Regions from separate parts of the Cutibacterium granulosum genome, predicted to be linked through region 2. Evidence: riboswitches for the same ligand, from Rfam matches in the RefSeq annotation. Region 2 holds a riboswitch; each other region holds the start of a gene.
What was found. A riboswitch is a leader RNA that binds a small molecule or an ion and turns the genes downstream of it on or off. The one in region 2 is predicted to bind cobalamin.
Positions count from the first base shown of each region.

Region 1: it holds a riboswitch for cobalamin, as region 2 does, so the genes downstream of both, CKV91_RS02375 (ABC transporter substrate-binding protein) here and CKV91_RS03805 (FecCD family ABC transporter permease) in region 2, are expected to answer to the same signal.
Region 3: it holds a riboswitch for cobalamin, as region 2 does, so the genes downstream of both, CKV91_RS02765 (anaerobic ribonucleoside triphosphate reductase) here and CKV91_RS03805 (FecCD family ABC transporter permease) in region 2, are expected to answer to the same signal.

Region 1 covers NZ_LT906441.1:559,422-566,714, reverse strand. The annotation lists gene CKV91_RS02400 (multicopper oxidase domain-containing protein) at 1-1,598, shown strand, start outside; gene CKV91_RS02395 (GNAT family N-acetyltransferase) at 1,737-2,042, shown strand; gene CKV91_RS02390 (6-phosphofructokinase) at 2,325-3,449, opposite strand; gene CKV91_RS09320 (hypothetical protein) at 3,740-3,892, opposite strand; gene CKV91_RS02385 (transcriptional regulator) at 4,234-5,016, shown strand; cobalamin riboswitch at 5,029-5,164, shown strand; gene CKV91_RS02375 (ABC transporter substrate-binding protein) at 5,392-6,504, shown strand; gene CKV91_RS02370 (ABC transporter substrate-binding protein) at 6,564-7,293, shown strand, end outside.
Region 2 covers NZ_LT906441.1:925,612-932,904, forward strand. The annotation lists gene CKV91_RS03795 (hypothetical protein) at 237-1,097, shown strand; gene CKV91_RS03800 (RNA-binding domain-containing protein) at 1,774-3,537, shown strand; cobalamin riboswitch at 4,134-4,309, shown strand; gene CKV91_RS03805 (FecCD family ABC transporter permease) at 4,398-5,417, shown strand; gene CKV91_RS03810 (ABC transporter ATP-binding protein) at 5,414-6,205, shown strand; gene CKV91_RS03815 (ABC transporter substrate-binding protein) at 6,207-7,280, shown strand.
Region 3 covers NZ_LT906441.1:660,490-667,782, reverse strand. The annotation lists gene CKV91_RS02770 (4Fe-4S single cluster domain-containing protein) at 1-227, opposite strand, end outside; gene CKV91_RS02765 (anaerobic ribonucleoside triphosphate reductase) at 233-2,665, opposite strand; cobalamin riboswitch at 2,714-2,928, opposite strand; gene CKV91_RS02760 (LutC/YkgG family protein) at 3,062-3,733, opposite strand; gene CKV91_RS02755 (LutB/LldF family L-lactate oxidation iron-sulfur protein) at 3,733-5,265, opposite strand; gene CKV91_RS02750 ((Fe-S)-binding protein) at 5,268-6,059, opposite strand; gene CKV91_RS02745 (L-lactate permease) at 6,112-7,293, opposite strand, start outside.

The DNA.
Region 1 (7,293 bases), 370 kb from region 2:
CCGCCGGGATCGGTCTGGCCGGGTTCCTGCCTGCGATGATCGCCATGGTGCGCACCGCCATCCCGTTGCTCAAGGAGCGTGGCATGGCGGCTGCCCGGGCCCGCGCAACCCCACACCCGGACAATGGAGCCTCCACAATTCGGAGGTCGGACGCCGAGGCGTCGGGGCACGACAAGGACGCCGGGGGCGGCACCAGAACCGATGGCGTCGTCGCGAACGCCACGCGCAAGCCTGCAACCCACCCCGATCCGAGCCCCACCACACCACCGGGGCGTCGTTCCTTCGTGGAGTCGGTCGTCGGACTGTCGGCCGTGCTGGGGGCCAGCGCTGCCGCCCACGGGTGGGACGAGCACCGAGCCAGCTCCGCCATCCACGTCGCACCGACCGGGCACACGACGACGATCGAGATGACGGCCCACGACATGCGCTTCCATCCCGATCACGTCGAGCTACCAGCCGGGGACCGTCTGGTCGTCAGGCTCACCAACACCGACCCTGCCCAGGTCCACGATCTGCAGCTGGCCTCCGGCCCGTACTCGGGACGTCTGGACCCCGGACAGACCACGACCCTGGACGCCGGGGTGCTCGAGCAGTCCCAGGAAGGCTGGTGCACCCTCGTCGGTCACAGATCCATGGGCATGACGCTGCGAGTCGACCTCGTCGGAGCCACGTCCTCGGACCGGGGAACACCGGCATCCGAGGCCACCTCCCCCAGGCGCACGGTGGATCTCACCCAGCCCCCGGGCCGGGGCTTCCACACTCGCGACGCCCGACTTCCCCCGCTGGAGGCCAGCCGGACCCATCACATCGGCCTCACCGTGCGCGAGGGGGAACTCGAGGTGGCACCAGCCACGACGCTGGCCGCGATGACCTACAACGGCCAGTTCATGGGGCCGGTGCTGCGGGCTCGGCTCGGTGACCGCATGCAGGTGCATCTGGTCAACGACGGCTCCATGGGCCACTCCATCGACTTCCACGCCTCCCGAACCTCCCCCGACACGACTATGCGCACCATCTCCCCGGGCCAGAGTCTGGACGTCGAGTTCACCATCGATCACGCGGGGATCTGGCTGTACCACTGCTCGACGACGCCGATGAGTGCCCACATCGCCGCCGGCATGTTCGGAGCGCTCATCGTGGCCCCGGCAGATCTGCCCACCGTCGACCGGCAGTACGTGCTCGTACAGTCCGAGACCTACCTGGCCGAGCAGAACAACCAGCCGGTCGACACCGGAAGGATCGCCGACGAGAAGGTCGACCTCACGATGTTCAACGGTCATGCCAACCAGTATCTCTTCGCCCCGCTGCAGGCCCGGGTAGGTGAACGGGTGCGGTTCTGGGTGCTGGCCGCCGGACCCAGCCGGGGGATGAGTTTCCACATCGTCGGGGCACAGTTCGACACCGTGTTCAAGGAGGGAGCGTACCTGCTGCGCCGCGACGATCCTGGTTCTGGCGGGTCCCAGGCCCTCGACCTGGCAAGTTGTCAGGGCGGATTCGTCGAGACGGTGTTCACCGAGCCGGGCCGCTACACCTTCGTCAACCACTCCTTCGTCGAGATGGAACGTGGCGCACGTGGATTCATCGAGGTACGGCCATGAGCCACGACTGTTGAGCCGCCCGACCCACAACGTCTTGCCGCCAGACCTGCGAATCTCTGGGCGGCGACCGACGCCACCAATCGCCGTGGGAGAAGTGCAGGGGGGAACAATCCGCCACGAGAACTGGTTACCATCACCATGAGCGATGTCACTGTGACCAGAAACGCAGAACAGTCCCGTTACGAGGCCCACATCGACGGCGAACTGGCAGGGTTTGCGCACTACACGCAGCAGGACGATGTCGTCGTCATGGATCACACTGAGACCGAGGACGGCTTCACCGGGCGCGGCGTGGCAAGCCAGGTCGTCAAGTACGCCTTGGACGATCTGGCAGGTCAGGGTGCCACCGTGCGACCGACCTGCCCGTTCGTCGCCTCGTGGCTCGACAAGCACCCGGATCACCCGATCACGGTACAGCAGGGCGGTCACGGGCAGCAGGGCTGAGCCACCACCCGACGTTTTGACTGAGCCACCTGTCTCGAGATCGACTCCCACCGCCGCGGAGCTCCCAATGCTGCAGGCTCTCTGCGACGCGGGGGCCGTCCTTGATGCACCCAGTGCGTCCGGGTCGGGGCCCCGATCATCCGTGCCGAACCGGCCTGTGACGGCCGGGCGCACTGGTTGATCGCCGGGTCGCCTGGGAGCAGGTCTTGTGTCGCCCGAAGCCCTGTGCTGCCCGGGAGCACAGGATGCCCACCAGGCCGGGCAGAGCCGTCACCTCGTGGCTCAGTCGCCGAGGCTGGTACCCACTTCACGGGCGGCTTCCACCCACGGGTGGTCCGCCGGCACGTACTTCACCTTGCCGGCCATCTCCTTGAGGGCGACGGTGTCGGTGCCGGAACCCTTGGCGGCCACCATGATGCCGAAGTTTCCCTCCTGCACCATGCGGGCACCCATCGTGCCCAGCCGGGTGGCGAGCAGTCGGTCGTGGGAGCACGGCGTGCCACCGCGCTGGACGTAGCCCAGGATCGACACCCGAGACTCCAGGCCGGTGGCCTCCTCCAGCTCGGAGGCGAGCTTGATGGTGTTGTCGCGCATGGAGGCCTCCAGGTCGCGCTTGGCGCGTTTGGCCGCCGGTTTGGTCTTGGCACTGGAGTTGTCCACGAGGGCACGAGCACCCCGCAGGGCCATGGCGTCCGAGACGTCGCGCGCCCCCTCGGCCACGGCGATGACCGAGAAGTTGAGTCCCTGGCTGCGTCTCCTCTCCACGGCCTCGGCAATCGACTCAAGCTTGTAGGGCACCTCGGGCAGCAGGATGATGTCTGCCCCACCGGCGATGCCCGATCCCAGGGCCAGCCAACCGGCCCGGTGCCCCATGACCTCGGCCAGGATGATCCGGTGGTGGGAGTGAGCGGTGGAGTGCAGCCGGTCGATGGCGTCGGTGGCCACCTCCAGGGCGGTGGAGAAGCCGAACGAGTCGTCGGTGCCGACGATGTCGTTGTCGATGGTCTTGGGCAGGTGGATGACGTTGAGACCGGCCTTGTGCAGTTTGTAGGCGTTCTTGGAGGTTCCCCCACCACCAAGTGTCACCAGGGCGTCCAGGCCGAGCTTGTCGTAGTTGTCGACGATGGTCGGCACCATGTCCGTCTCCTCGCCATTGACGATCATGCGATTGACCTTGTCACGGCTGGTTCCCAGGATCGTCCCGCCCACGGTGAGAATGCCGGAGAGGTCGCGTTGGGTGAGGTCGACGTAACGGTTCTGCGCCAGGCCCAGGAATCCGTCATGGAAGCCGACGAGTTCCATGCCGTACTCGCGGATGGCCGCCTTGCCGAAGCCACGGATTGCTGCGTTGAGGCCGGGGCAGTCTCCCCCGGCGGTGAGAATGCCGACTCTCTTGTGGTTTCCCATGCTTCCTCCCGGTCGCTCACACCATCGGTCGTCTCACACCATGTTCGCAGATGACATGGCAGGGACGCACACCCCGGGTGTGCGGGAGACGTCGCACAGACGAAGAAATCTCAGGAATGCAGGATGCACGGGTGCAGGCGAAAATCCTGGCATCACGACGTGGACGAGGGGTCGGCCGCAACATCGATCCCGACCAGCCCCAGCACCGTTGACAGGCAGGACACCGTGACAGGCAGGGTACAGACGTGCCCGGGGGTCAGCATGTATCGCTGACTCACATGTGCGCCTCATCAGCAAGGACGCTGGCGCCCTGCCAACCCGTCGATCCCCTCCAAGGCGATCCGCCGCACCTGAACGTGTCGATGATGTCTGGCCGTCGCGAGACGTTCCGCAACGATGACACCCGCCACGAGCGCTGCCGTCACCACCAGTCGTGCCTTCACACCTACCCCCTGTCTGTACCACCCAGTGTTGCACCGTCAGACGTCACGTGTGCTGAAGCAACCAAGCCGAATGCTACGCATCCGACGACGGGTGGCCCCAGCGAGTGACTCCAGGGCAATTCTGCTCCAGCCCGGCATCTGGCTCACCGAGGCGAACAGTGTTCGCTCAACCCTCACCCACGCAACCCTCCCACACGCGATTGAATGGCATGGTGCGCAGTCCCAGCCCAGCCGTACCTCATGAACCATCAGCCGCGCCGCACGAACCAGGCGAGGTTCAGCGTCACGCCCCCACCGCCGTCCCCCGAAACAGCACCGGGAGCCTCCATGCCGACACCCAGGTGTCTCGGCTGCGCGACCTGCTGCTCGCCGACGTACCGGCTGGGCGCCTGGTCATCGCCTGTGACGCAGTCGGGGGCATAGGCTCACGGCCCGGGGACTCCTACCCTGCCGATCCGACGTGGTGTGCCCACCTGGCCGCGCGAGTACCACTGCTGGAGATACTGTGTGGGGGAGCCCAACCGATGGTCCTCGTCAACACCCTGTGTCAGGACGCCGCCTCGGCCCAGCCAATGATCGAGGAGTTCCAGCGGTGCGCGGTCGCCACGGGGATCGACCCCCAGGCCGTCACCGGATCGACGGAGGACAACGTCATCACCACCCAGACCGGGATCGGGGTGACGATCATCGGGGTACGACCGGGCAGAGCCCCTGGCACACCGGGTCCCGGCGAGGCCCCGACAGCAACGGCACAGGGGCAGGAAGCCGACGTGCTCGTATGCGTCGGTTCCCCGATCTCGGCGCCGGATGACGAGGTATGCCCCGGTCGGCGCGAGATCGTCACCCTGGACGAGGTGCGTGCGCTGCTGGGCTCGGGCCTGGTGCACGACTGTGTACCGGTGGGGTCGCACGGAATCGCCTGGGAGGCCGATCAAATCGCCGCCACCGCAGGACTGCGGTTCGATCCCGGCAGGACCGATCTCGATCTCACGAAATCCGGCGGACCGTCGACCTGCATCGTGCTTGCCTGCGCACCAGAAGACGTCGGCGAGCTGCGCACACATGTGAGCGACGACCGGCCGTGGGCTCGGATTGGCACATTGCAGCCCCAGCACAGGGATTGACACCAGACATGCTATTTTGTGCGTGTCCCGGGTCGGACTCGGCCCGAGGTACTCCGCAGCGAGCGAAGTCGGTGCAAGTCCGACACTGTCGCGCAACGGTGATGCCCTCCAGCTCAGTCCGGTCGCCTCCCTGCGAAGTGGCATTCACCGACTCTCGCCGTAGGAGTCTGCCGAGCACACCGGGTGTGCCCCAGCGGGTCCTGCGACACGACTGCAGGAGACTTCATGGGTACTCCACTGCCGAGACGTGTCTCGGTCCTTCTCACCCTTCTCGTCGTACCTTCCCTGGCCCTGACGGGCTGCTCGGGCACGAAGGACGGCTCCACCTCCCCGAGCGCCTCGACGACCACCCCATCAGCTGGCACCGGTGCCAACATGTCCGGGTGCATCAAGTCCGGGGAGTTCGACAAGGACAAGGACTACTTCGGTGACAAGGTCACCTTCACCGGGGCCAGGAACGTCCACGTCAGCTATCACAAGTCCTACAAGGTCCTCACCCTCGGCAAGCAGGACAAACCGGCGCAGACCTTCGTGTTACTGCAGTGCGGTGCCCCCAGACCAACGCTCACCGGTGAGCTCGCCAAGGCCCCGATCATCGACGTCCCGGTCAAACGGATCGCCGCCTCCTCCACCACCCAGATCCCGGTCCTCCACACCCTGGGGTCCTTGGACGCAGTCGTCGGCGTCAACCAGCTCGAACAGATCTACCGCGGACCGGCACGAGACGCCCTCGAGGCCCGCAACACGCCCAGCTACGGGTCAAGTCGGATGCAGATCGACACGGAGAAGCTCATCTCCCTCAAACCCGACGCCGTGCTGGCCGCCAGCTCAGAGGTGAAGGAGTTCAAGCAGGTGCAGTCCGCCGGCATCCCGGTGCTGCAGGACCTCGACTATCTCGAGTCCACCCCGCTGGCCCGAGCCGAGTGGATGAAGACCTACGGCATCCTCCTCAACAAGGAGGGCGCCGCCACGAAGAACTTCGACGGCATCACCAAGCGCTACACCGAGGTGGCGAAGAAGGCCAGGAACGCCACCGACAAGCCCAGCGTGCTCGTCGGCCAGGAGACCAAGGGGCAGTGGTACGTCCCGGGAACCGACTCCTACATGATCAGGTTCATGACCGACGCCGGAGCCACCGACGCCATGTCCCAGGCCGTCAAGGGCAGCGGAGCCACCCCGACCGACGCCGAGGTCGTCTTCAAGTACGGCTCCAAGGCCGATTTCTGGCTCAACGGCAACTACATGTCCATGACGACGTGGCACGGCAAGGACGACGCCCTCAAGCAGAACCCGCGCTACGCGAACCTGTCGGCCTTCCAGCACGGCAACGTCTGGAACCCCAGCAAGCGCACTGCCCCAGACACCGGGAACGACTTCTGGCAGTCCGGGACCGTCCAACCCGACGTCGTGCTGGCCGACCTCACGTACATCTTCCACCCTGACCTCATGAAGGGGTACACGCCGTACTACTACACCAAGCTCAGCTGACCCTCTCAGCGGCGATGTTCGCCGCACCGCCATCCCTTCACCTCCACTTGGGAGCAACCATGTCCATCAATCGTCTGGTGGCGGGCCTAGCCGCCATCGCCATGTGCATCGCCACCCTCGCCGGGTGCTCACGCTCCGAGAAATCGGATTCCTCGGCGGACACGCCGTCCAGCACGTCCTCCCAGCAGGGCTGCATCAAGGACTTCGACTCCTCGAAGGACTACTTCACCGACAAGGCCACCTTCCGCGACGCCCGCGACATCACCGTGTCGTACCACAAGTCGTACAAGGTGGTGACGCTCAAGCACCCGTCGAACACCGCGAAGAAACCCGTGCAGTACGTCCTGGTGCAGTGTGGCGCCCCGCAGCCGAAGCTGGACGGTGACCTCGCCAGGGCGCAGAAGATCACCATCCCCACCACCAAGGTGGCGCTGGGTTCGACGACCCTGCCGATGAAGTTCCAGATGTTGGGAAAGCTGGACTCCGTGGCTGGCATGGTCAACGTCGACAGGGTGGGGAATTCGAACACCCGTCAGGCCCTCAAGGACCACAAGGTCGCCAGTTTCGCGGCAGGTGACAACGCCACCGAGATCAACACAGAGAAGCTGGCGGCGCTGCGCCCGGACCTGTTCATCTTCAACCTCGTCAGTGGCAGCGACAACACCAGCAAGATCGACAAGATCAAGGAGATGGGCATCCCGGTCGTCGCCGAGCCGAACTTCCTCGAGAGCACCCCGCTGGGGCGTGCCGAATGGATCAAGTACGACTCGCTGTTCGTCAATGCCGAGA
Region 2 (7,293 bases):
GTCTGTCGTCCTGTTCCGAGCTGGCCACCGCCTGACCGGGGATGGCCCAGTGATGGGGCAGGCCAGGGTGGGGCATGACAAGGCCCGATACCAAGCCGACTGTGATGCATTGATCGTCGCGATCCACCGATCAACACTGCCTGACCACTCGAGGCTGACCGACACGGGCCTGATCGACACGGGGCCTGCCGAGGCCGGCTCCGATGAATGGCAGCCCCGGCGATGAGATCGCGGCGATGGCAGCCGTGGCCAATCGCGCCTATCATCGTCAGGTGATCTCCCACGACCTGCATGCTCTGGGCTTCGACGCCCCCGGTCTCGATTTCCTCGTCAACTCCGCTGCGCAGGCTGGCGCTGTCGGTGTGGAGGACGTCGGTGGTTTCGATCTGTTGGCCGCCTACACCGATCCGTCGGGGGCACGTCTCGCCATGCTCAGCCGGGATGGTGAGATGGACACGATGGCCTCCCTCGTCGCCCCAACGACCCACGCTGCCGAGGTGCGGCGCTACCGTCCTACGGTGGCCCTGGTGGAGCTCGTGGAGGGCGGTTCGCCGCTGTCGCAATTAGCGGTGAGCGGTGCCTCCGGCGGGGTACACGGCAAGCGGGTCGCACGGTTCCTGGCCAATGCCGACGATCCCGTCGAGTACCCACTGTGTGCCGAGCCCGGCGACGACACCTCGGCATTCGTCCAGCACCTGCGCGTCGGGGCCGTCGCCAACGGATTCATCCGGGTCCACGACTCCGAGGAGGCCTATGGAGCCTCCGAGGAGGGCGGTTTCGGTCCTCGCAGCGACATCCAGTTCTCCGCCGGACACCTCATCAGCCCGTGGCTCATGGAGTTGGAGGCGGGTCGGGCGAGCCGCGCCGAGGTGAGTGCGGTCGCAGAAATGACGATGGTCGTTGATCAGTGCGAGAAGCGCACCAACGAACTCACCGGGGAACAGTGGTGGCGATGTATGGGCAAGGTTGGATTCCCCCTCACCCTGGCCCTGCCAGCCGGGCTGCCGACCGATCCACATCCGGGCTCGGTGCTCTCGGGCCAGGTCGTCCCAGTGATCTCGTCGGGTACCTGGGAGGGCGACGCCCTCTGGAGCTGAACTGCCCCCCTGCTCGGCCTGTGCCCATTCGTTCGTGGCACACCTGCTTTGCCTGTGGCGCCCCGCTTCCCCGTGGGTTTCCCGAGGCGTAGGGTGCCGCCCCTGTTTTCCTTGGTCCCGAGCTCTGCGCCCAGCCCTTCCCTCGCTGCCTCCTGCCCCATGCATCCGGTTCTCCCGTGGTGTCCTCATTTCTCCTAGGGTTACTCCCCGGCTGTGTCCGGTCTCGTTGTCGTCCACTTCAGCTCTAGGGGTGGAGGGAGTGGGCGCAAGACCGCAGCTCACACTTTTTCACTCACACTGCAAGTTTCGCAGTGTGAGTGAGAGTACGCGCGGGCCCGGGTGAGGTGTGATCCGGTCTGCCGAGCGAGTCTTGGCCCAGCGATCCTGTGGCAGATGTGTTGGGGATCGTGGGGTTTGCCACCTGACGTGGCACGAGGTGCCCTGCCGAACCGAAATACCACACTGAACCAGCCGTCTGCTGGCATGTTGTCCCAACATGGCAGCCAGTTGTCGCGCCAATCGTGGGGGACTTCAGATCCAGCGAAAATGTGTGCGCACTCCTCGCCGCAGAGCTTGCTCATAACTTTTCAGTCATAAAGTTGTACTCAATGTCTGGACTGGATGCCTGATTAAAAGTTTCTGGGCACAAACTTGTAGCTGGAAGTAGACTGCTCACATGGGAACAACTTTCGGGCCAGACCCGATTGCAGTTGAGATCGACACTGCGCTGGAGCACTTGGACGCAGGGCACCGGGTCCCGGAATGCAAGTATCTTGACTTCAAGGAGGACTCCAGCCGACGAGGCAAGCACGGTGAGCTGCTACTGGGTCGACGTGAGGATGAACGAGCCGCTGAGCAGCTTGCCGGTGAAGCCGCGTGCATGGCCAACACCCCTGGGGGTGGTGCTCTGATCGTCGGAGTCAATGACAAGGATGATGGACCATTGCTCATCGGTACATCCTTGGATACCGAATGGTTGCGGAGGAAGATCTATGAGCACACTTCTCGCGCGTTGACCGTTGACGTCCGAGAAGTCCACGTTCACGATGCCAGGTTGTTGATCGTCAGATCACCCACCGCGCTGGAACCGATCAAGGTCAAGGGAAAGATCCGCTGGCGGATTGGTGATCATTGCGAGGAGATCGACGCAACGTCATGGCACCACCGCCATCAGTACTCCATCCGCTACGACTGGTCGGCGCAGTTCTCAAACGTGAGCCTGGAGGAAGTGCGACCTGCTGCCCTTGACGCAGCACGCGCCTTCCTTCAAGCCAGCACCGACGAGGCGGCGGTGGAATTGGCCAACTGTACGAGTCGTGAGTTGCTGTCCCGGTTGAACGCCATTGATGGTGATGGCAAGCTCACCAATGCTGCTGCTCTGGTCTTTGTGGGGCGTCCCGAGCCATGCCTCGACTACATACGTCGCGACATGCCCGGTCAGGACAGCGGTGACCGAGTACGTATTGGTGGGGTATCACTGCTTGAGCAGCTCCAACGGACGTTCGCCGTCGCGCGGGCGTACAACCCTTTGTCGCATGTGTCTTCAGGACTTGTCGAGGGGCAGGTCCGCCAGCTGCCGGAACGTGCCATTCGTGAGGCCATCGTCAATGGGTTGGCTCATCGTGAATGGGGGCTGTCCGATGCAACGCTCATCGAGCACGAAGGAGCCGTCTTGCGAGTTACCAGCCCCGGAGGATTCTTCGGAGGTGTGACGGCTGAGAACATCATCACCCACCCATCGACGTCCAGGAACGTTGCTCTCACTGAGCTCTTGGCATCACTTCGAATTGCAGAACGTGAAGGTATCGGAGTTGACCGTATGGTTGGTGATTTGCTTCGCCGGGGGCTTCGCATGCCGACCATTCGGGAAATTGACGGTCCCTATGTGGTGACGACGTTTTCCGGTGTCGGTCCTGACGTGGCATGGACATCGTGGCTGACTGGTATGGATGTTCCCGAGCTCATGCAAAACCTCCGCACTTTGATGGTTATGCGTTTCCTCACAGATCATCTCTGGATCGACGAGGACATTCTTGCTCCCTACCTGCAAGTCCCCGTCGAGGAAGTTCACGAAACCCTTGAGCTCCTACGGCAGACGGAGTGTGATGGCGAACCCTTGCTGAAGCCCATCCGCGGCGTTCCCGACGAAGCCCTCCCCGCGTTTACCCTTTCCAAGAGAGCAAACAAGCAGCTGGACATGGAATATGCGAATCGCGGTTTGAAGCGTTCAGTGCCCAGTAGAGCAGTGACGGCTCGTCAATATGCCCGGCATCGAGGGCGTATTAGTACGACAGAATTGGGCGCCATCCTGGGGGTGAGGGCTTCCAACGTCGGACAGGTCCTCAAGGACCTCATGGCTGATGGAGTACTGCAGCCTTCGTCAGAGGCGATGGCAGGTCGCGGATTTCACTATCTGTGGAAAGGTGACGAGGCATCCTGACTTTTTCAGTCCTTGTGATCCATCTCGTCAAGCTCCTGGTCAGGCAGAGCGTGTTCCGATACACCGGAAAGCTGAGTGCACTTCCCCTTTCGGGACGGTAGAGCACAACTTTTTGACCGAAAGATTGTACTTGCACCCTCGGACTGGGTGTCTGAGTGCAGTCTTCGAGGCTGCTCCCTGTGGTTCTGGCTACTGAACCAGTCGAGAAAAATTGTACTTACCCTCACGCTTGTGCTGGTAGGAAGAATTTTTCAGCCACAAAGTTGTACTCCAGGTATGAAGCGGCGCCGGGAGCACAACTTTTCGCAGTTGGGGAGCTCTGCGCGGTGTGGAGATCCAGTCTGTGGCGAGGTTGTGGCCCGTTCGTCTCCGTGGCAGATGTGTTGGGGATCGTGGTGTCTGCCACGTGGTGTGGCACGGGGTGTCTTGTCGAACCGAATTGCCACGGGGGTGCGAGGTACCGCCCCCCAGCGCACCCTTCAGACTCACGAGCCGGGGCGTCCCACGTGCCCGACGCGCCTGCGACAAGGGGTTGGCGGGCGGCTACGGCAGGGGGCTGGTGGCCGGCGCGTCGCGATTTGCGTGTCACAGGTGCTAACGTGCGTCACGTGCATGGTGCGGCCCCGATGAGGTCGCGGTGAACCCGGTGGGAATCCGGGACTGTTGCGCAGCGGTGACGGTGACGACGTCGGCAAGACCACTGGGAGTGATCCTGGGAAGGGCCGACCGAGGGTGATCCGAAGTCCGAAGACCCCATGCATGACTTGTGTCGTTCGGGCCTCGCATCAAGGTCCTCGCACCCAGAAGGAACAGCTATGCCTTCCTCGAGACGGTCGGTCGAGCGGGACCGCCGGTTGCCAGTGGCGCCCCTGGTGATCATCCTCGTCGTGCTCATCGTCGTCAGCGCCGTCTTCTCGCTGACCATCGGTTCGGAACCATTGCCGATGCGTGGCGTTCTTGACACGGTTGGTGCCAGGATCACCGGCGAGCCGGGCCCTGACTCGACGATCGATCTCATCGTCTGGGACCTGCGTGCCCCCAGGGCACTGCTGGCGATCATCGTCGGAGCTGGACTCGCCCTGGCCGGAAGCGGTATGCAGACCCTGGTGCGCAACCCGCTGGCCGACCCCTACCTGCTGGGTGTCTCGGCCGGTGCGAGTGTGGGGGCCACCGCGGTCATCGCCCTGGGGATGTTCGCTTCCTGGGGTCCTCACCGACTCACCCTCGGGGCCTTGGTGGGGGCATTGGGCGCCGCCGGTCTGGTGTACCTCATCTCCATGGCCCAGGGCGGCATGACGCCGCTGCGGCTGGTGCTCTCGGGCGTCGTGCTCTCTGCGGCATTCTCGGCACTGGCGAGTTTCCTCGTCTTTCGCAGCTCGGATCCGCGTGCGGCGCAGTCGGTGTTGTACTGGATGCTGGGATCGGTGGCCGGTGCCACCTGGGACAGCTTGTGGATGGCTGCCATCGTCACCGCTCTGTCCGCCGTGCTCATGATCGCGTTCTCGGGTTGGCTCGACGCCCTGGCTGCTGGCACCGACGTCGCTCGATCCCTCGGCATCCCCGATACCAGGGTGCGCAAGGCGTTGTTCGTCGGCAACTCGGTACTCGTCGGGGTGCTCGTGGCGGTCTCCGGCGGCATCGGATTCGTCGGGCTCGTCATTCCGCACATGTCCCGGCTGCTCGTGGGAGCCAGTCACCGGTCGATGGTGCCCGTCGCCGCCGCCATCGGCAGCCTCTTCCTGCTGTGGGTGGACGTCGGCGCCCGCGTCATCGCGGCACCACAGGAGGTGCCGCTCGGCGTCGTCACCGGGTTCATCGGCGCTCCCATCTTTCTGTACCTCATGGGGCGCAGCCAGTACCGATTCTCGAGTGAGTCATGACACGTCTCGAAGTTCGCAATGTCCAGTGCCGCATCAACGATCGCATCGTCGTCGACGACGTCAGTTTCATCGCCGAGCCGGGGAAGCTCACCGCCATCGTCGGCGTCAACGGAGTCGGCAAGTCGACTCTGCTGCGATCCATCGCCGGGGTGCGCCAGTTCAATTCCGGCGACGTCCTGCTCAACGGCACCTCCGTCACCGACTACACCCCCATGCAACGTGCCCGGCTCATGGCCTTCGTCGGGCAGGAGGAGTCGCCATCGCCTGACCTCCTGCTGGGTGAGATGGTCGCGCTGGGACGTACCCCGCACCGCAAGCCGTGGCAGGTGGGGCAGCGTTCCGAGCGGCGGATCATCCGGGACTCCCTGGCCTTGGTGGGACTGGACCACCTCATCGATCGTCGTTGTGACCACCTGTCGGGCGGTGAGCGGCGCCGCGCCGTCATCGCCCGTGGCCTGGCCCAGGGCGCCGACCTCATCATGTTGGACGAGCCGACCAATCACCTCGACGTGCTTCACCAACTCATGCTGCTGGACACGCTGCGCGCCAGCGGTCGGACGGTGGTCGCCACCATCCACGACCTCGGCATGGCTGCTTCGCATTTCGACCACGTGGTCGTCCTGGCCGACGGCGGAGTGCTCTCCGCAGGTCCGGCTCGTGAGGCGCTCAGCCCATCGAACGTCGCGACGGCATTCCACGTCGTCGCACACCATGTCACCACTCCCGACGGCAGCCAGGAACTCGTGTGCACCGCACCGCTGCCCAATCCCAACCGAGAGGAAAACTGAAATGTCCACCAAACTCCTACCTGTCGTCCTGGCCTCCTGCCTGGCTGTGGGACTCACCGCCTGTGGCGGTGGATCAGCCTCCAAGAGCGGCGAGTCCGCCAAGGACTTCAACGAAGTCACCGTGACCAACTGTGGCAAGAAGGTCACCTACCCCAAGAAGGCCGAGCGACTCTACGTCAATGACGGCAGCATCATCGCCATGGCGCTGAGCGCCGGGGCGCAAAAGCAGATCGCCGCGATAAGTTCGGCAGATCGGGACAAGGAGATCCTCACTGCCAAGTACGGGGCCGACACCATCAACAGTCTGCACGAGGGCGTCAAGGGTTACATGACCCTTGAGTCGGTCATCGCCAACAGGCCCGACGTCGTCGTCGCCGGGTGGGACTACGGATTCTCCGAGGCGAACAACCTCACCCCCGACAACCTGCACGACAAGGGCATCAACAGTTACCTTCTCACCGAGTCATGCCGACAGAAGGACGGGCAGAGCGCCCGCGGTGTCATGGACCCTTGGAACGCAGTGCGGACCGACATCACCAACCTTGCCACCCTCACCGGCAACGAGCAGACCGGCAAGAAGGCCGTGCAGGACATGGACGATCGGCTCGACGCCCTCCAGAAGGCTCCGAAGGCCAGGAAGACCCCGACGGTGCTGCTCTTCGACTCGGCCAAGGACACCGTCTTCACCAGTGGTAGCAAGGGTGGGCCACAGGCCATCATCAACGCGGCGGATGCGCAGAACGGCGCTCACGACGTCAATGACACCTGGGTGCGTATCGGCTGGGAGAAGGTGGCGACGATGAACCCCGACGCCATCGCCTTCGTCGACTACGACGCCCAGCCCTACAGCGAGAAGATCAAGATTCTGGAATCGAATCCGGCGACCAAGAACCTGGACGCGGTGAAGAAGAAGCGCTACCTCAACCTCCCCATCGCCATGTGGACCTCCGGCCCGCTCAACATCGATGCCGCCGAGCACCTGCGGGTCAGCCTGGAGAAGTGGGGGTTGGAGCCCAAGTCGTCGATCAAACCCCAGCTGAGGATTCCGGCCTCCGTGCCCGGGCACGAGGGCTGAGAAGCCAAGTGCA
Region 3 (7,293 bases), 270 kb from region 2:
GCCTGCTCGCTGGCCTCGCCGCCGGTGAGCGTGAGCCCCTGCGCCAGCGACGAGGCACGCATGTCGGCCATGATCTCCGCCACCGGCATCACTGCACCACCGCACGGGTCCCAGCTGGCAGGATTCTGGCACCCTCGGCAGTGCAGGGAGCAGCCTTGGGCGAAGACGGCGTATCGCACCCCGGGTCCGTCGACGATGGACTCGGGCTCGATCCCCGCGATCCTCATCTGCGTCAGCCGTGCCGGACGCGGTCGTTGACCTCGGCGCGCTTGGCGTCGTTGAACCGGTCCAGTCCACCGACGAGGTAGCCGGTGATGCGACGAATCCGCTCGAACGGCCCGGACTCCTCACCACGCCCGCACCGGGGGCACTCGTCGTCGATGATGCCGGTGTAGCCGCACTCCGGGTCACGATCGACCGGGTGGTTGATCGACCCGTACCCCACACCGGCGTCGTGCATGGCCCGCACGATCGTCTCGAATGCCTCGACATTGCGGCTGGGATCGCCGTCGAGCTCGACGTAGGAGATGTGCCCGCCATTGGTCAACGCATGGAACGGCGCCTCCAGGCGGATCTTCTCGGCTGCACCGATGTGGTGCCAGACCGGGATGTGGAACGAGTTGGTGTAGTAGTCACGGTCGGTGATTCCCGGCAACGCGCCGAACCGTTCCCGGTCCATCCGCACGAACCTGCCCGACAGCCCCTCGGCCGGGGTGGCCAGGGTGGAGAAGTTGAGCCCGGTCTCCTCGGCGGCGCGGTCGGTACGCTCCCGCAGATGGCTGATGAACCGGTACCCGAGGTCCCAGGCCTCCTGGGACTGCCCGTGATGGGCCCCCACGAGGGCGGTGAGGGTCTCGGCCAGGCCGATGAACCCGATCGAGAGGGTTCCGTGCCGCAGCACCTCCTCGACGCTGTCGTCGGGACCGAGCCCCGCAGAGTCGATCCAGACCCCCTGCCCCATGAGGAACGGGAAGTTACGCACCTTCTTGCGAGCCTGGATCTTGAATCGCTCCAGCAGCTGATCGATGACCAGGTCGATGGATGCGTCGAAGTCCGACATGAACCGATCGACGTCATGGTCTGCCTGGATGCCCAGACGCGGCAGGTTGATGCTGGTGAACGAGAGGTTGCCACGCCCCCAGGTCTGCGCCCTGCTGGTGTCGTGGACGTTGGACATGACGCGGGTGCGGCAGCCCATGTAGGCGATCTCGGTCTCGGGATGGCCGGGGCGGTGGTACTCGGCGTTGAAGGGGGCGTCCTGGAAGGAGAAGTTCGGGAAGAGACGCTCGGCGCTGGTGCGGCAGGCCAGCTGGAAGAGGTCGTGGTTGGGGTCGCCAGGATGGTAGTTGACCCCTTCCATGACGCGGAAGATCTGGATCGGGAAGATCGCCGTCTCGCCATTGCCCAGCCCGGCGCGGGTGGCCTCCAGCAGGCAGCGCATCACCAGCCGGGCCTCCGGGCTGGTGTCGGTGCCGTAGTTGATCGAGGAGAACGGCGTCTGGGCACCAGCGCGCGAGTTCATCGTGTTGAGGTTGGCGATGAAGGCCTCCATCGCCTGGTAGGTGGCCCGTTCGGTCTCGGCCACCGAGCGGGTGCGTACCTCGTGGTGGACCCGGACCACCTGCTCGGCGGAGAGTTCGGGCCAGGCCTCGGCGAGTTTTTCCCGCTCGGCGTGCTGGGTGGCGTCGTCGGCCTCCAGGGGCCAGGTGGCGGCAAGCCGCGTCACCTCGTCCTGACGTTCCTGGTCAGCACCGAGGACGCCAGCGGACTGAGCCATGTTGGCTCGCATCCGATCGGCGCAGGTGAGGGCGACGCCGGGGGCCATGTCCCGGTCGAAGTTGGGGACGGCCTGACCACCATGCTGGTCGTTCTGGTTGGACTGGATCGCGATGCACGCCAGGGCTGCGTAGGAGTTGATCGAACGCGGGGAGCGCAGGTGTCCGTGCCCGGTGGAGAAACCGGTGCGGAACAGCTCGCTGAGGTTGATCTGGCAGCAGGTGGTCGTCAGGGTGAGGAAGTCGAGGTCGTGGATGTGGATGTCACCGTCCCGGTGGGCGGCGGCATGGGCCGGGTCGAGCACCGAGAGCAGGTTGAACTGCTTGGCCGACTCGGTGCCGAAGCGCAGCATCGAGCCCATCGCTGTGTTGCCGTCGACGTTGGCGTTCTCGCGCTTGACGTCGCTGTCCCTGGCATCGGAGAAGGTGATCTCGCGCAGCGAGGTCATGAGGGCCGACTGCTGTTCGCGAGCCGTGGAGCGGCGCTGCCGGTAGAGGATGTATGCCTTGGCCGTCTCGGCCTGGCCGCGCTCCATGAGGACCTTCTCGACGACGTCCTGGATGTGTTCGACGTCGGGGATCACGGGGCCGGTCGCGGTGGCGGCCACCGTACCGGCACCGGGGCGCTGCTCGCTGCGTAGTTCGTCGACGACGGCCAGTGCGACGCTCAGCGAGATGGCCTCGGCCTCGGCGACGCCGGTGGCCTCCAGGGCCTTGCGAGCGGCATGGGCGATGCGGGCTGGGTCGAAGGCGACGATGCGCCCGTCGCGCTTGCGCACCTGACGTAGCACGGTGGAGGACGTCTGCCCCGGTCCATGCGACGTGAGCTGGGACGTGGTGGTGTGCCTCACGGGTGTGGTCGAGGGCGTCTGGGGGTGGTGTACGGTCATGTCTCTCCTCGGAGTTCGCCGCCCCTGTCACAGGGCTCGTGCAGCCGGGTCACAGCCCGGGTACTGGCAGGTCTTCGGACTCGGGGACGCGATCGTTCGATCTCCTACTGGACGACGCTTCCCAGCCAGTGGCCAGTGCGTGTGTCGCCGGTCGTTTCCCATACCGCTGCGGGACAGTCCCGGATTCCCACCGGGTTCCCTCTTGGCTCTCATATCCCAACATCTTGTGTTTGGACTGAAAGACCAGTACGACATCTAGTTATACACCATGTGGAACCCGCCGGTAGGCACATCTTGGGGCGTGTTCGGTGCAGGCGAATCTGCGGGCATGAGGAACGCCTCCACCCGATTGCTCGAGCGGAGGCGTTCCCCAAGGGATTGCGTCAGTCGATCAGCTCACTGATCCGTCACGACGATGACGTGGAGCTGACGGGGACCGTGCACCCCATTGACTCGGGCCAGCTCGATGTCACTGGTCGCCGAACCGCCCGAGATCCACGTCAGCGGGTGATGATCGAGCACGGCCGGTCTGACGGCCTGCACGGCCTCCGGCACATCGGAGACGACCTGGCTTGCCTTGATCACGCAGACGTGACGGTCGGGAACCAGGGTGAGGGCACGTCGTCCCTGATCGGCCAGATGGGTGAGCACGATGGTGCCGGTGTCGGCCACACCGGAGGCAGCCGCCGTGACGACGGCCTGGGTGTCGTCCAGCTCGGTCTTGCTCAGTTCCGGATCGTCGACACGAACCTCGATGCCAGCCTCGGAGATGGCCGTGCGCCAGGACTCGTCAAGCCCGGAGGGGACGACGACGGACTCGTCGGCCCCGGTCTCCTTGAGGGCGTCGACGACGGCCTGGGGCACGTCGACGGCGGGAACCTCCACGACGGAACAGTTGTAGTCGCGCACCCGCTGCACGAAGGTGCCCACGACGTCGTCCATGTCGATGCCCCGACCGTACTGCCAGGTGATCGGCGCATCCTTCTGCGGATCGGACTGCGTGACGTCTGCGGTGGCCTGGCGGATCCGGGCCAGGATGTCCTCACGGGCCTGAACTTCGTCGATCATCAGTGCTCCTCCCGATTCTTCTTCCACCAGTTGCGGAAACTCTGCGACGGGATCTCGTCGACGTCGCGGTACTTGAGCCATCGTTCGGCCACGGGAACCGGGATCGGCCCCAGCTTCTTGCCGCGCATCACCTTGCCGGCCAGCTGCGAGCCCTTCTGGACCATCTCGAAGTGCTTGGCGTCGCTCAGGGCCCACTGTGAAGTCTTCATGAGCCCCATCTCACCGGCTACCTCGTAGTCGGCGGGGATCTTGTCGGCCTTCTCGGACTGCACGACGCGCTGACGCAGGTGCACGAGGATGTCGGTGAAGGGGATCTTCACCGGGCACACCTCGTTGCACGCACCGCACAACGAGCAGGCGTAGGGCAGGCCACGGTCGACGGGGTCCTCCACACCACGCAGCTGCGGGTTGAGGGCGGCACCGATCGGTCCGGGGTACACCGAGCCGTAGGCGTGGCCGCCGGTGCGCTCGTAGACCGGGCAGATGTTGAGGCAGGAGGCGCAGCGGATGCAGCGCAGCACCTCGCGTCCCAGCTCGTCGGCCAGGGCGTCGGTACGACCGTTGTCCATGAAGATGACGTGCTGCTCCTGGGGGCCGTCACCCTCGGTGACACCGCTCCACATCGAGTTGTAGGGGTTCATCCGCTCGCCGGTGCCCGAACGGGGCAGCAGCTTGAGGAACACCTCGAGGTCGTCGTAGCTGGGCAGCACCTTCTCGATGCCGACGACCGACACGAGGGTCTCGGGCAGGGTGAGGCACATGCGGCCATTGCCCTCGGACTCCACGATGACCAGTGATCCGGTGTCGGCGAGCACGAAGTTGCCACCCGAGACGGCCACTTTGGCGCGCAGGAACTTCTCACGCAGGTGCAGACGGGCCGCGTTGGTGAGCTCCGGAGGATTCTCCGAGATGTCCTCGGGGGCCGGGCGGCCGTAGTTCTTCATCTCCTGCAGGAAGATCTCCCGCACCTCGGAACGGTTGCGGTGGATGGCCGGCACGACGATGTGGGAGGGGCGGTCGTGGCCCAACTGCACGATGAGCTCGGCCAGGTCGGTCTCCCAGGCGGCGATGCCCTGTTCCTCCAGGTACTCGTTGAGGTCGGTCTCCTGGGTGGTGATGGACTTGATCTTGACGACCTCGTCCACCCCCTTGGCCTTCGCGACCTGGGCGACGATCTCGTTGGCCTCCTGGGCATTGCGGGCCCAGTGCACGTGCACCCCGTTAGCCTTGAGGGATTCCTCGGCCTGCAGCAGGTAGGTGTCCAGGTGACGCCCCACCCGGTCCTTGATCTCCTTGGCGGCACCACGCAGATCCTCCCAGTCCGGGGACTCGGAGACGCGCATGGCGCGCTTGTTGCGGATCGTCGTGGTGGCGTTGCGCATGTTCTTGCGCTGCACACCAATGCTCAGCTCACGCTTGGCGGCTTCGGAGAACTTCGGCATCCCCAGGAACGTTCCGGGGTTGTCCGGGGCCGGGGTGAGACGGGCGACCCCGTTGTTGCCCTCGGTGATCCGACGCAGTTCGGTGGTCATGGTCAGTCCTCCTCCGTGTTCGCCAGGATCTCGGCGAGGTGAATGGGCTTGACGCCAGAGTTCTGCCGCGACAGCACTCCGCCGATGTTGAGCAGGCAGGAGTTGTCACCTGCGACGACGTACTCGGCACCGGTCTCGCGCACGTGACGGGCCTTGTCGGCCGCCATGGCGGCGCTGACGTCGGGGTTCTTGATGCTGAACGTACCGCCGAAACCGCAGCACTGTTCCTCGGCGGGCAGGTCCACCAGGGTCATGCCGCGCACGTTCCTGAGCAGCTGGTAGGGGCGGTCGCCCAGGTGGATGAGACGGCGTCCATGACATGACGGGTGATAGGTGACCGAGTGCGGGAAGTAGGCGCCGACGTCGGTGACACCCAGCACGTCGACGAGGAACTCCGGCAGATCGTAGGTGCGCTTGCTGGTCTGGGCCGCGGCTCGCTCGAGCCCCTTGTCGCCGATGTGCTCGGCGATCATGGTGTGCTGATCACGCACGGCTGCGACACACGAACCCGACGGGGCGACGACGTAGTCGTAGTCGCTGAACGCGTCGACGTAGGAACGGATCATCGGAACCGTCTCGTCGAAGTATCCGGTGTTGGTGGTGATCTGGCCGCAGCAGGTCTGCTCGTAGGGGAACTCGACGGTGCAGCCGAGTCGCTCGAGCAGGCTGGTGACGGCCTGCCCGGTGCGAGGGAACATGACGTCGTTGATGCACGTGATGAACAGTGCGACGGTCATCCCCTGACCGGGACGCCCAACCTTCTCGGTGGCGTTCTGCGGGGTGATGGTGGTCATTGGAGCACCTCCTGATGGTGCATGGAAGGGGTTGACGACGTGACAGTAGTAATCATGGCACCATCCAGCCCAGGACCGGGGTGGACATGAGTCCAACGAGGATACACATGAGTACCAGCAGGATGAGGGAGTACTTGAACACCTTCCTCAGGATGACCGACTCGCCGCCAGCCAAGCCGATGGCAGTGGCGGCCACGGTGAGCGACTGCGGGGAGATCATCTTGCCGACGACACCACCGGAGGCACCGGCACCGACGAGCAGGTGCTTGGTGCCCGCCACGCCCAGGTGGGATCCGGCGCCGATCTGGTCACCCACGCTGGCCTGCAGCTGGGAGAACAGGATGTTGGCCGAGGTGTCCGAACCGGTGACATAGGTACCGATCCAGCCGAGGATCGGGGCGAGGAACGGGTAGACGGCACCGGCACCGGCGATGAACAGCCCCAGGGCGAGGGTCTGGCCCGAGTCGCCCATGACGTAGGCCAGGGCGACGACCGCGCCGATCGTCAGGGCGGAGAACTTCATCTTCTTGGCGTTGGTCCACAGTTCGGTGAAGATGTCCTTGATCGACACCCGGTAGATGAGCCCGACGAGGATGGCAACGATGGCCAGCAGGAATCCGGGTTGCGACAGCCAGGGCCAGGTGAAGGTCTGGTGGGCCGATGGTGCGCCGGAGGCGGACATGATCTCCGACAGCCCAGGCCAGGTCATCGGGGTGTCCGCCTTGACCAGGCCCTGTTTGATGCTGGGGATGGCTGCCACGGAGAAGACGACGATGACGAGGATGTAGGGCACCAGGGCCATGAAGATACGGTGGCCGGTGAGACCTTCGGTGGATGGGGCCTCGGCCGAGACGGGTTCGGTCTCCAGTGCCTCGTCCATGGGGATGCCGATACGCTCGGCGGCTTCGCGGCCGCCCTTGGGCTTCCACACCTTGAGGAAGATCATGGCCAGGGCGACGGTGACGACGGCGGCGAAGATCTCGGTGAGGTTGTACACGGCTGTGCTGCCGACGATGATCTTGGTGGCTCCGAAGACGATGCCGACGAACAGGCCGAACGGCCACACCTCCCTGACGCCCTTGCGGCCGTCCATGATGGCCAGCATGAGGAAGGGCACCACCAGGCAGAGCACGGCACACACCCGGGCGGTGATCGGGGCGACGTCGGTGACGTTGAGCCCACCGGTCTTGGCGGCCATGAGCACCGGCAGACCCACGGCGCCGAAGGCCACCGG